One region of the Kitasatospora sp. NPDC005748 genome, then DNA from elsewhere that is predicted to be linked to it. Evidence: riboswitches for the same ligand, from Rfam matches in the RefSeq annotation. Region 1 holds a riboswitch; each other region holds the start of a gene.

Region 1 (3,659 bases):
GCCGGACAGGTGCTTGACCAGGCCCGGGCCGTCGATGAAGGCGGCCGGCACCTGGAGCGACCTGTTCGGGCCTCGGCGGACGGCGATCAGCCCGCCGTTCTTGACCAGGTCGCGCACCTCGGTGACCCGGACCCCCCACTGCTCCGAGATGTCGGGCAGGTACATCCAGTCGGTGACCAGGGATTCAATCTTGCTTTCGATCTCACTCACGTCACCAGACTGCCACCTCCAGGGCCCGCCGCGCACCAACCGGCCCCGCGGACTACCCCGCGACGGCCGACTTCAGGGCCACCGCCGGGTCCGCCGCGCGCACCGGATCGAGCACCGCGGCGCGCTCGACCAGCCGGCGGCCCTGGGTGAGATCGCGCGGGCGGTCCACCGTCAGCAGGGCCCGCAGCACGCCGTCCCGCAGCCAGAGCACCGCCCAGGACGGGTCCTGCGGGGAGCCGCGCCAGAGCAGTTCGTCACCCTCGCCGTGCCGCCCGGCGTACTGCACCGTCCGGCCGAACTGCTCCGACCAGAAGTAGGGCACCGGGTCGTACGCCACCTCCGCGCCGAGCACGGCGGCGGCCGCCGCCGCACCGGACTGCAGCGCGTGGTCCCAGTGCTGGACGGTCAGCCGGGCGCCGGCGCGGGCCGACGGGTAGCTCACGCAGTCGCCGGCCGCGTGGACGCCCGGCAGCGTGGTGCGCAGCCGCTCGTCGACCAGGATCGCGCCGGCGGCGTCCAGCGCGACCCCGGAGCCGGCCAGCCAGCCGGTCGCCGGGCGGGCGCCGATGCCGACCACCACCTCGTCGGCGGGCAGGTGCGAGCCGTCCGCCAGCAGCACCGCGCCGGGCTCGACCGCCGCGACGCCCACCCCGCAGCGCAGCTCCACCCCGGCCTCGGCGTACCAGGCCGCCATCGCCCCGCCGATCACGGCCGGCAGCGCGCCGGGCACAGGCGCCGGGCCGGCCTCGACGACGGTGACCTCGCAGCCGGCCGCCCGGGCGGCGGTGGCCACCTCGGCGCCGATCCAGCCCGCGCCCACCAGGACCAGGCGCAGGCCGGGCCGGAGCAGGGCGCGCAGCGCCAGCGCGTCGTCCAGGGTGTGCAGCAGGTGGGCGCGCTCGGCGCCGGGCAGGGCGCGCGGGGCGGCGCCGGTGGCGATCACCAGGGCGTCGTACGGCAGGTCGCCGCCGTCGGTGCGCAGCACGCCGGGGGTGAGGCCGGTGGCGCGGCGGCCGGTGAGCAGTTCGACGCCGAGCTGCGCGAGGTCGAGGTCGAGCGGGGTGGCGTCGGCCTTGCCGAGCAGCACCTCCTTGGAGAGCGGCGGCCGGTCGTACGGGGTGTGCGGCTCCTCGCCGACCACCACGATCCGCCCCCGCCAGCCGCCCTGCCGCAGGCCCGCGGCGCAGTGCGCCCCGGCCAGCCCGGCCCCCACCACGACCACCTGATCCGTCCCGCTCAGCTCTGCCACGCCCGTCACTGTACTGGCGGGCGCACGGGGCGCCAGAGGGCCTCGGGCGCCCCGCGTCCGCCCCTCGTACTCGCCTTCGGTGGCGGCGACCCCCGGAGTTATGGTGGGGGCACCATCACGGGAGCCCGGCGGACCGGGCTGAGAGGCGGGCTTGCACGGCCTGCGACCGTCCGAACCTGATCCGGGTCATACCGGCGAAGGGAGAGCAGCGACTTTGACACGCATGGCAGCAGGTACCCATGCCCACGTGCTGGTCGTCGGCGGCGGCATCATCGGCCTCGCCGTCGCCTGGCGGGCGGCCCGGCGCGGACTGACGGACATCGCGGTGGTCGACCCCGACCCGGGCGGCGGGGCCGCCCGGGTGGCCGCGGGCATGCTGGCCCCCGTCACCGAACTCCAGTACGGCGAGGAGCCGTTGCTGCGCCTCGGGATGGCCTCCAACGAGCGGTACGCGGCCTTCGCCGACGAGCTCACCGAGGCTTCGGGCGGCCGGGACACCGGCTACCGCCGGTGCGGCACCGTCGCCGTCGCCCTCGACTCCGACGACCGCGAGGAGCTGCGCGAGCTGCACGCCTTCCACGGGCGGCTCGGCCTCGACTCGCAGTGGCTGACCGGCCGGGAGGCCCGCAAGCTGGAGCCGATGCTCGCCCCCGGCGTCCGCGGCGGCCTGCACGTCACCGACGACCACCAGGTGGACGGCCGCCGGCTGGCCGCGGCGCTGGTCCTCGCCTGCGAGCGGGCCGACGTGCGGCTGCACCGCACCGAGGCCACCGAGCTGCTGGTCGAGGGCGACCGGGCCGTCGGCGTCCGGCTCGGCACCGGGGAGACCCTGACCGCCGACCGGGTGGTGCTCGCCGCCGGCTCCCGCAGCCATCTGCTGCCCGGCCTGCCCGCCGGTGTGCTGCCGGCGATCCGCCCGGTGAAGGGCCAGATCCTGCGGCTGCGGATCCCCCCGGCCTACCGGCCGTTCCTCTCCCGCAACGTCCGCGCGGTGGTGCGCGGCCAACACCTCTACCTGGTGCCGCGCGAGGACGGCGAGCTGGTGATCGGCGCCACCAGCGAGGAGCAGGGCTACGACACCACCGTCACCGCCGGCGGGGTGTACGAGCTGCTGCGCGACGCCCACGAGCTGGTCCCCGGCATCACCGAGCTGCCGCTGGTGGAGACCTCCGCCGGGCTGCGGCCGGGCTCGCCGGACAACGCGCCGCTGCTCGGGCCGACCGCCCTGCCCGGTCTGGTCGCCGCCACCGGCCACTACCGCAACGGCGTGCTGCTCACCCCGGTGACGGCCGACCTACTCGCCGAGTACCTGGTCACCGGCACGACGCCCGCGCTCGCCGAGCCGTTCTCCCCCACCCGCTTCACCACGAAGGTCCCCGCATGAGCGAGATCGAACTCACCGTCAACGGCGAGCCCCGCCGGGTGCCCGCCGCCACCACCCTGGCCGAGGTGGTGACCACCCTCAGCCGGGCCAACTCCGGCGTCGCCGCCGCCCTCAACGAGGCCGTGGTGCCGCGCGGCTCGTGGCCGCTGACGCGGCTGGCCGCGGGCGACCGGGTCGAGATCCTCACCGCCGTCCAGGGAGGCTGACCATGGCCGACGACGTGTTCACCATCGCCGGGACGGCCTTCGGCTCACGCCTGATCATGGGCACCGGCGGCGCCCCCAGCCTGGACGTCCTGGAACAGGCACTGCGGGTCTCCGGCACCGAGCTGACCACCGTGGCGATGCGCCGGGTCGACGCCACCACCCAGGGCTCCGTCCTGGACGTGCTGACCCGCAACGGCATCCGCGTGCTGCCCAACACCGCCGGCTGCTTCACCGCCGGTGAGGCCGTGCTGACGGCCCGGCTGGCCCGTGAGGCGCTCGGTACCGACTGGGTGAAGCTGGAGGTGATCGCCGACGAGCGGACCCTGCTGCCCGACCCGATCGAGCTGCTGGACGCGGCCGAGACACTGGTCGACGACGGTTTCACCGTACTGCCCTACACCAACGACGACCCGGTGCTGGCCCGGAAGCTGGAGGACGTCGGGTGTGCGGCGATCATGCCGCTGGGCTCGCCGATCGGCTCCGGCCTGGGCATCCGCAACCCGCACAACTTCCAGCTGATCGTGGAGAGCGCGACCGTCCCGGTGATCCTGGACGCGGGCGCCGGCACCGCCTCGGACGTGGCCCTGGCGATGGAGCTGGGCTGCGCCGC
Region 2 (3,659 bases), on a different contig from region 1:
TCTCGGCGAGGGCGGCGGCCCGGGCCTGGATGCCGGCGGCCTTGGCGAGCCCGATCGCCTTGGCGGCCTCCGCGTCCGCCAGCCCGCGGGCCTCGGTGGCCGCGGCCTCGGCCTGTCCGGTGGCCCTGGTCGCCTCGGCCTCGGCCAGGGCGCGCAGCCTGGTGGCGTCCGCCGCGGCCTGGGCCGCGATCCTGACCTGGCCGGCCTCGGCGGCCGCCTTCAGCTCGGTCTCCTGGGCCTGGGCCTGCGCCGCCGAGATCCGCGCGTCGCGGTCGGCGTCCGCCCGGGTGCGGGTCTCGTACGCCTTGGCGTCGGCCGGCTTGCGGACCTCGATCTGCAGCTGCTGCTCCTTGCGGCGCGACTCCAGTTCGGCGACCTTCGTCTCCTGGACGACGACCTCCTGCCGGGAGGCGGCCTCGGCGAGCGGCCCGGCCTGCTGGGCGCGGGCGTTGGCGGTGTCCCGTTCGGCCTGGTAGGCGGACTGCTGGATGGCGCTGTTGCGGGTCGCCTCGGCCTTGCGGGCGGCGGCCTCCTGCTCCGCCTCGGTGGCCATCCGGTCGGCCGCGGCCTGGGCGATCCGGGCGTCCCGCTGGACGGCGGCGGCGTGCGGGATGGCGAGGTTCTTGATGTAGCCGGTCGGGTCGATGATCTCCTGGATCTGCAGGGTGTCGATGATCAGCCCGAGCTTCTCCATCTCCAGCCCGGAGGCGGCCCTGGTCTCCCCGGTGAGCCGCTCGCGGTCCCGGATCATGTCCTCGACGGTGAGCCCGCCGACGATCGAGCGCAGGTGGCCGGCGAAGACGTTGTGGACCCGCTGGCTGATCAGCTTCTGCTGGTCCAGGAATCGCCGGGCGGCATTGGCGATGGAGACGTCGTCGTCGCCGATCTTGAAGATCACCACGCCCTTGACCCGGACCGGGATGCCCTGCGTGGTGACGCATTCGACGTCCAGCTCGGCCTCGTTGAGGTCCAGCGAGAGCCGGCGGACGCCCTGCAGCCCCGGCGTGACGAAGGTCCCCCGCCCGGTGACGATCCGGAAGCCCAGGCCGTCCCCGACCCCCTCGGTCCGGTGCCGGGAGCCGGAGATGATCAGGGCCTCGTTGGGCTCGGCGACCCGCCACATGAGCTTGAAGAGCGTGACACCCACCAGCAGTACCCCGGCGGCGGTCCCGATGATGACGAACACCATGGTTCAACTCCCCCTTTCGGCGCATGAGATGCGCCGACTCGGATTGTCCGCCCGGGGCACCCGGAGGAGAAGGGATCGCACATGACCGTCCGTCACAACCCTGTCACGGCAGGATCGGTGCCACGTAGACGGTCCGGGGCGGGTGGTACTCGATCACCACCACGGGCGTCCCGACCGACAACCGGTCACCCGGCACGGCGAGATAGGCGAGGAACGCCTCCGTGCCCCGGCGCTCCGGGACGTGCACCATCACCTCGCCGACCAGTCCCGTGCCCACCGCTCCGCTGACCCGCCCCGTGCTCCCGATCACTGCGCTCCTCCTTCGCCGCCCGCCCCGCGTGACTGCCAGTCTGCCCGCCCCGGAGCGCCGCGGCGCCCCGTGGTCCGGAGCGCCGCCCGGGACCCCCTCTGGACCAGCGGCGATCCGCTCGCTACGGTGTTGGACGTCATGCGCAGGCAACACCGCCTGCGGACACGGGAGCTCGGAGCACCGGGCTGAGAGGGCGCTGACCGGAACGTCACTGGACGTGCCGACCGCTGCGTCGACCGCAGGAACCTGACCGGGTAATGCCGGCGTAGGGAGTAGAGGGTCTGATGACCACGTTCGACGCACAGCCGCAGTCTGCCCGGAACCAGGCCGCCGGAAGCGCGGCCACCGGCTACCCGACCCCGGCCTGGCGCAAGGCCTACCGCCAGGGGTCCCGCCCCGACCTGCGGGTCCCGTACCGCGAGGTCGTCCTGACCAACGGCCGGACCGTCCCGCTCTACGACACCTCCGGCTCGTACACCGATCCCGCCTACGAGGCCGACGTGCGGCGCGGCCTGCCGCCGCTGCGGGACGCCTGGATCCGCCAGCGCGGCGACGTCGAGGAGTACGACGGCCGCGAGGCCCGCCCGGAGGACGACGGGATCAAGCACACCTCGCCGCGCGGCGGGAACCTGCGCAACCTGGACGCCGTCTTCCCCGGCCGCCCGCGCCGCCCGCTGCGCGGCCGGTCCGGCGCCTCCGTCACCCAGCTCGCCTACGCCCGGCGCGGCGTGGTGACGCCGGAGATGGAGTTCGTGGCCCTGCGCGAGGGCCTGGACCCGGAGTACGTCCGCGCCGAGGTGGCGCGCGGCCGCGCCGTCATCCCGGTCAACGTGAACCACCCCGAGGTGGAGCCGTCGATCATCGGCACCAACTTCCTGGTGAAGATCAACGCCAACATCGGCAACTCCGCCGTCACCTCCTCGATCGAGGAGGAGGTGGAGAAGATGACCTGGGCCACCCGCTGGGGTGCCGACACCGTCATGGACCTCTCCACCGGCCGCAACATCCACACCACCCGGGAGTGGATCCTGCGCAACTCCCCGGTCCCGATCGGCACGGTGCCGCTCTACCAGGCGCTGGAGAAGGTCGACGGCCGGGCCGAGGAGCTCAGCTGGGACGTCTACCGGGACACCATCGTCGAGCAGTGCGAGCAGGGCGTCGACTACATGACCGTGCACGCCGGCGTGCTGCTGCGGTACGTGCCGCTGACGGCCCGTCGCAAGACCGGCATCGTCTCGCGCGGCGGCTCGATCATGGCGGCCTGGTGCCTGGCCCACCACCGGGAGAACTTCCTCTACACCAACTTCGAGGAGCTCTGCGAGATCCTCGCGAGCTACGACGTCACCTTCTCGCTCGGTGACGGCCTGCGCCCCGGCTCGATCGCCGACGCCAACGACGAGGCGCAGTTCGCCGAGCTGCAGACGCTGGGCGAGCTGGGCCGGATCGCCCGGGAGCGGGACGTCCAGGTGATGATCGAGGGCCCGGGCCACGTCCCGATGAACAAGATCAAGGAGAACATGGATCTCCAGAAGGAGATCTGCGACGAGGCGCCGTTCTACACCCTCGGCCCGCTGACCACGGACGTCGCCCCCGGTTACGACCACATCACCTCGGGCATCGGCGCCGCGATGATCGCCTGGTGGGGCACCGCGATGCTCTGCTACGTGACCCCCAAGGAGCACCTGGGCCTGCCCAACCGGGACGACGTGAAGACCGGCGTCATCACCTACAAGATCGCCGCCCACGCCGCCGACCTGGCCAAGGGCCACCCCGGCGCCCAGGCCTGGGACGACGCCCTCTCCGACGCCCGCTTCGAGTTCCGCTGGGAGGACCAGTTCAACCTGGCCCTCGACCCGGAGACGGCCCGCGAGTTCCACGACGAGACCCTCCCCGCCGAGCCCGCCAAGACGGCCCACTTCTGCTCGATGTGCGGCCCGAAGTTCTGCTCGATGAAGATCAGTAAATCCATCAATGAGAAGTTCGGCGCCGACGCGGCCTCGCCGGAGTACGACGAGGCTGCGGTCGAGGGCATGAAGACGATGTCCGAGGAGTTCAAGGCCCAGGGCAACAAGGTCTACCTGCCGATGGCGGACTGACCACACACCACCGCGCTCGGTGGGGCCAGGAGCTCCGTTCGGCTTCTGGCCCCCACCGAGTTAC
Region 3 (3,659 bases), on a different contig from region 1:
TCCAGCCGCAGGACGCCGCGCAGGTCCGGGTCCGCGCTCGGCTCCCCCGTCTTCCAGGCGCCGAAGTCGTGCGCCTCCAGCTCGGCCAGCGTCATCGAGGAGACCGTGCCGCGGCCGTCCGAGACCCGGCCGATCCGGCGGTCGTGCACGCAGACCAGATGCCCGTCGGCCGTCACCCGGACGTCGCACTCGACCGCGTCCGCGCCCTCGTCGAGCGCCCGGCGGTAGGCCGCGAGCGTGTGCTCGGGCAGGGCGTGCGAGGAACCGCGGTGGGCGATCACCTGGACGGGCCGCGTGGTGCGCGCCGCCGCCGGGGAGAGGTCAGGGCTGGTCACGCCGTCCACGATAGGCGGCGGAAGTGACACCCGGGCGAAGACGGCCCCAACCTGCGGGGCCGTCTTCGCCCGCGCGCCTCGTCGTCCGCCCTTCCCGGCGGGCGGTCGCGGGCCCGACCGGGCCCGCGGGCGTCAGGCGGCGGGGGTCCGGCGGGTGAGCGGGGTGAGCGCCCAGGTGACCAGGGCCGGCACCAGGAAGCCGAACAGGGACGCCGAGGTCCACTCCTGGGGCGTGAAGTGCAGGGCCTCCTGCACGGAGGTCCAGAAGTCCGTCCACCAGCCGGCGATCGCGGTCGGCGCGATCAGCTGGTAGACGGCGAAGCCGAGCGCCCAGGGCAGCAGCATCAGCCAGCGGGACGGGGCGTCGGCGGCGAGGTTCCAGCCGCGCCGGCCGGCGCCGAGGAAGTAGTCGACCGCCAGTACCGCGAACATCGGCACGAACACCGAGCCGATCAGACCGAGGAAGGCGTAGTAGGAGTCGGTGAACTCGGTGATCTGCAGCGCCAGCACGGTGATCAGCAGGCCGGTCGCGCCGGTCAGTACCCGGCGGTCCACCTTCGGCAGCAGGTTGTGGACCGACATCGCGGTCGAGTACACGTTGGCGAAGGACTGGTCGGTCTCGCGCAGCACCAGCACCAGCAGGAAGAACCAGCCGGCCCAGACGCCCAGGAACGAGTCGAAGATCCGGGAGGCGTCGCCGTCGGCCTGCAGCAGCGCGAACAGGCCGAGCACGTAGCACCAGACCTGGGCGACGGTGTAGCCGGAGAAGCTGCCCCAGAACGCGGAGCGGGCGGTGCGGGAGTGCCGGGTGTAGTCGGCGGCCAGCGGGACGAAGGAGATCGACACCGCGATCATCGCGTCGGTGGCCCGGAGGAAGCCGTGCCAGTTGCCCGCGCCCGGGTCGGACACGCCGCCCCGGCCCAGCTGGACGGTGAAGTAGACCATCGCCACCGCGACCGCCGCGGCGACGAAGCGGCGCAGCACCGCGATCGCGCCGAGCGGCCAGATGGTCAGCGCGGTGGTCACCGCGCCCGCCAGGACGACGAAGAGCCAGCGGTAGCCGTCGGTGTGCGCCACCGTCTGCGCGCCCATCGCGATGACCAGCAGCTCGTACACGCCCCAGCCGATGCACTGGACGATGTTCAGCACCGTCGGCACGTAGGAGAGCTTCGTCCCGAACAGTCCGCGCAGGTTGGCCATCGCCGGCGCGCCGGTCCGGGCCCCGATCAGCGCGGCCACGCCGAGCATCGCGGTGCCGACCACGGTGCCGACCACGATCGCGGTGACCGCGGCGGCCAGCGACAGCTCGCTGCCGGGTGCGCCGAGCACGGTGGCGGCGGTGGTGAAGCCGATCAGGCTGACGCCGAGGTTCATCCAGAGCGCGAAGTGGTCCCGGAAGCGGAGCGTGCGCGGCGGCTCGGTGTCGAGGACGAACGGGGCCTCGACCCGGTCCGCCCGGTCCGGACGGTCCAGGACGGCGGTGCCCGCTCCGGTGGAACCGGCCGCCCCGCCGGTGGCGTCGCAGGGATCGGTCGCGGACGATTCGGGGAAACCCTTGGACGCGGGCGCGCCCGAAGAAGAGGATGGCGAAGCAGGCGGCATGGCCGATACTCCCTACGCCGGCATTACCCGGACAGGTTCCGGCGGTCTGCGCCCCCTCGACGGTCCGTCCACGGAGCTCGTGGCGTACGGTCGACCGGCGCACTCTCAGCCTGGTGGGTCCAAGCTCCCGCGTGTCAGTTTGGAGCGACAGGCTAACCGGCGCGGGAGTGAACGCCAAGGCCAGGCGTCCGGCGGTCCGCATCGCGGGACGCCGCGGGGCGGCCTCGCACGGGGTCCCGGGGGGCCGTCGCGGGGGCCTGCCTGGGGGCCGTTGTCGGGCCGGGCTAAGGATTCTTATGACTTCTTCAGAGGGGTCCTTACGGCAATCGAATCGAGTGTGCGAAAAACTATGGTTGTTGGTCCTGTCAGCTATGGAGGTCGTCCGTGAGCACCGAGCGCGAGGTTGGGCCCACCGGGCCACAGGGGGAGCAGCCCTCCGACGGCCAGGGGGTAGTGGGTCCCGCTCCTGACGGTCGGGCGCAGGTGGCGCCCGGTCCCGTCCAGGCGGCGCCCGAGGCGGACCGGACCGTGACGGACACCGGCGCCGGGGCGCCCGCCGCTCCGGCCGCGCCCGCGTCCGGCGGGTTCACGCCGACGCTGGCGTTCAGCAAGGTCGGCGCCCCGGACCCGGCGCCCGCCGTGCCCGCCGAGCCGGTGGCGGCTCCGGCCGCCGAGGCCCGGTACATCGACGCACCTCCGCCCGTCCTGCCGCCGGCCCCGGCCGCGCCGGCCGCCCCGGTGGCCGCGCCGGTCACCAACCCGTACGCCACACCGGGCGCCCCGGTCGCGGCGGCGTCCCACGACCCGTACGGGGCTCCGGCCGCGCCGGCGCCGCACCACCCGTTCGGCGCCGGCCAGCCGCTCGGCGGCTGGGGCGGCCACGAGGCCCCGCCCGGTGGCCCCGCCGCCCCCGGCGGCCCGGGCTACCCCGGCGGGCCGCTCGGCTACCCGGCCGAGTACCCCGGCACCCCCGGGCCCGGCGGCCCGCGCAAGAAGCGCGGCGGGCTGATCGCGCTGATCGCCGCCGTCGCCCTGGTCGCCGGTGTGGCGGGCGGGGCGCTCGGCGTCGCCGTCGCGGACCGCAACGACAACGGCATCAGCGCGGCGGACGACCACCGGAGCACCACCGTCCAGGCCAGCACCCAGAAGAACGAGCCCGCCCCCGGCTCGGTGGCCGGCATCGCGCAGAAGGCGCTGCCCAGCGTCGTCACCATCAAGGCGCAGGGCAACGGCGAGTCCGGCACCGGTACCGGTTTCGTCTTCGACACCGAGGGCCACATCCTCACCAACAACCACGTCGTCGCGCCCGCCTCCAACGGCGGCAAACTGACCGTCAAGTTCGCCGACGGCACCTCCTACAGCGCCTCGGTGCTCGGCCGCGCCGAGGGCTACGACGTCGCCGTGGTGAAGCTCGACAACCCGCCCAAGGACAAGCTGACGCCGCTTCCGCTGGCCGACTCCGACAAGGTCAACGTCGGTGACTCCACGATCGCCATCGGCGCGCCGTACGGCCTGGAGTCCACCGTCACCACCGGCATCATCAGCGCCAAGGACCGCCCGGTCGCCTCCGGCGACGAGACCGGCGCGCAGTCCTCGTACATGAACGCGCTGCAGACCGACGCCTCCATCAACCCCGGCAACTCCGGCGGCCCGCTGCTGGACGCCGGCGGCGCGGTGATGGGCATCAACTCCGCGATCCAGTCCAACGCCTCGGCCAACGGC

The links. Region 1 has a riboswitch for thiamine pyrophosphate ahead of thiO (glycine oxidase ThiO). Riboswitches for the same ligand answer to the same signal wherever they lie in the genome.
Region 2: it holds a riboswitch for thiamine pyrophosphate, as region 1 does, so the genes downstream of both, thiC (phosphomethylpyrimidine synthase ThiC) here and thiO (glycine oxidase ThiO) in region 1, are expected to answer to the same signal.
Region 3: it holds a riboswitch for thiamine pyrophosphate, as region 1 does, so the genes downstream of both, ABZ495_RS01700 (cytosine permease) here and thiO (glycine oxidase ThiO) in region 1, are expected to answer to the same signal.

The regions. Positions count from the first base shown of each region.
Region 1 is NZ_JBEXYD010000003.1:263,115-266,773, forward strand. Features, by position in the region: gene ABZ495_RS04290 (Rv2175c family DNA-binding protein) at 1-210, opposite strand, end outside; gene ABZ495_RS04295 (FAD-dependent oxidoreductase) at 263-1,468, opposite strand; TPP riboswitch at 1,567-1,679, shown strand; gene thiO (glycine oxidase ThiO) at 1,683-2,843, shown strand; gene thiS (sulfur carrier protein ThiS) at 2,840-3,049, shown strand; gene ABZ495_RS04310 (thiazole synthase) at 3,052-3,659, shown strand, end outside.
Region 2 is NZ_JBEXYD010000029.1:17,983-21,641, reverse strand. Features, by position in the region: gene ABZ495_RS21205 (SPFH domain-containing protein) at 1-1,189, opposite strand, end outside; gene ABZ495_RS21200 (hypothetical protein) at 1,293-1,499, opposite strand; TPP riboswitch at 1,654-1,788, shown strand; gene thiC (phosphomethylpyrimidine synthase ThiC) at 1,784-3,595, shown strand.
Region 3 is NZ_JBEXYD010000002.1:61,207-64,865, forward strand. Features, by position in the region: gene ABZ495_RS01695 (glycerophosphodiester phosphodiesterase family protein) at 1-335, opposite strand, end outside; gene ABZ495_RS01700 (cytosine permease) at 468-1,937, opposite strand; TPP riboswitch at 1,930-2,078, opposite strand; gene ABZ495_RS01705 (trypsin-like peptidase domain-containing protein) at 2,466-3,659, shown strand, end outside.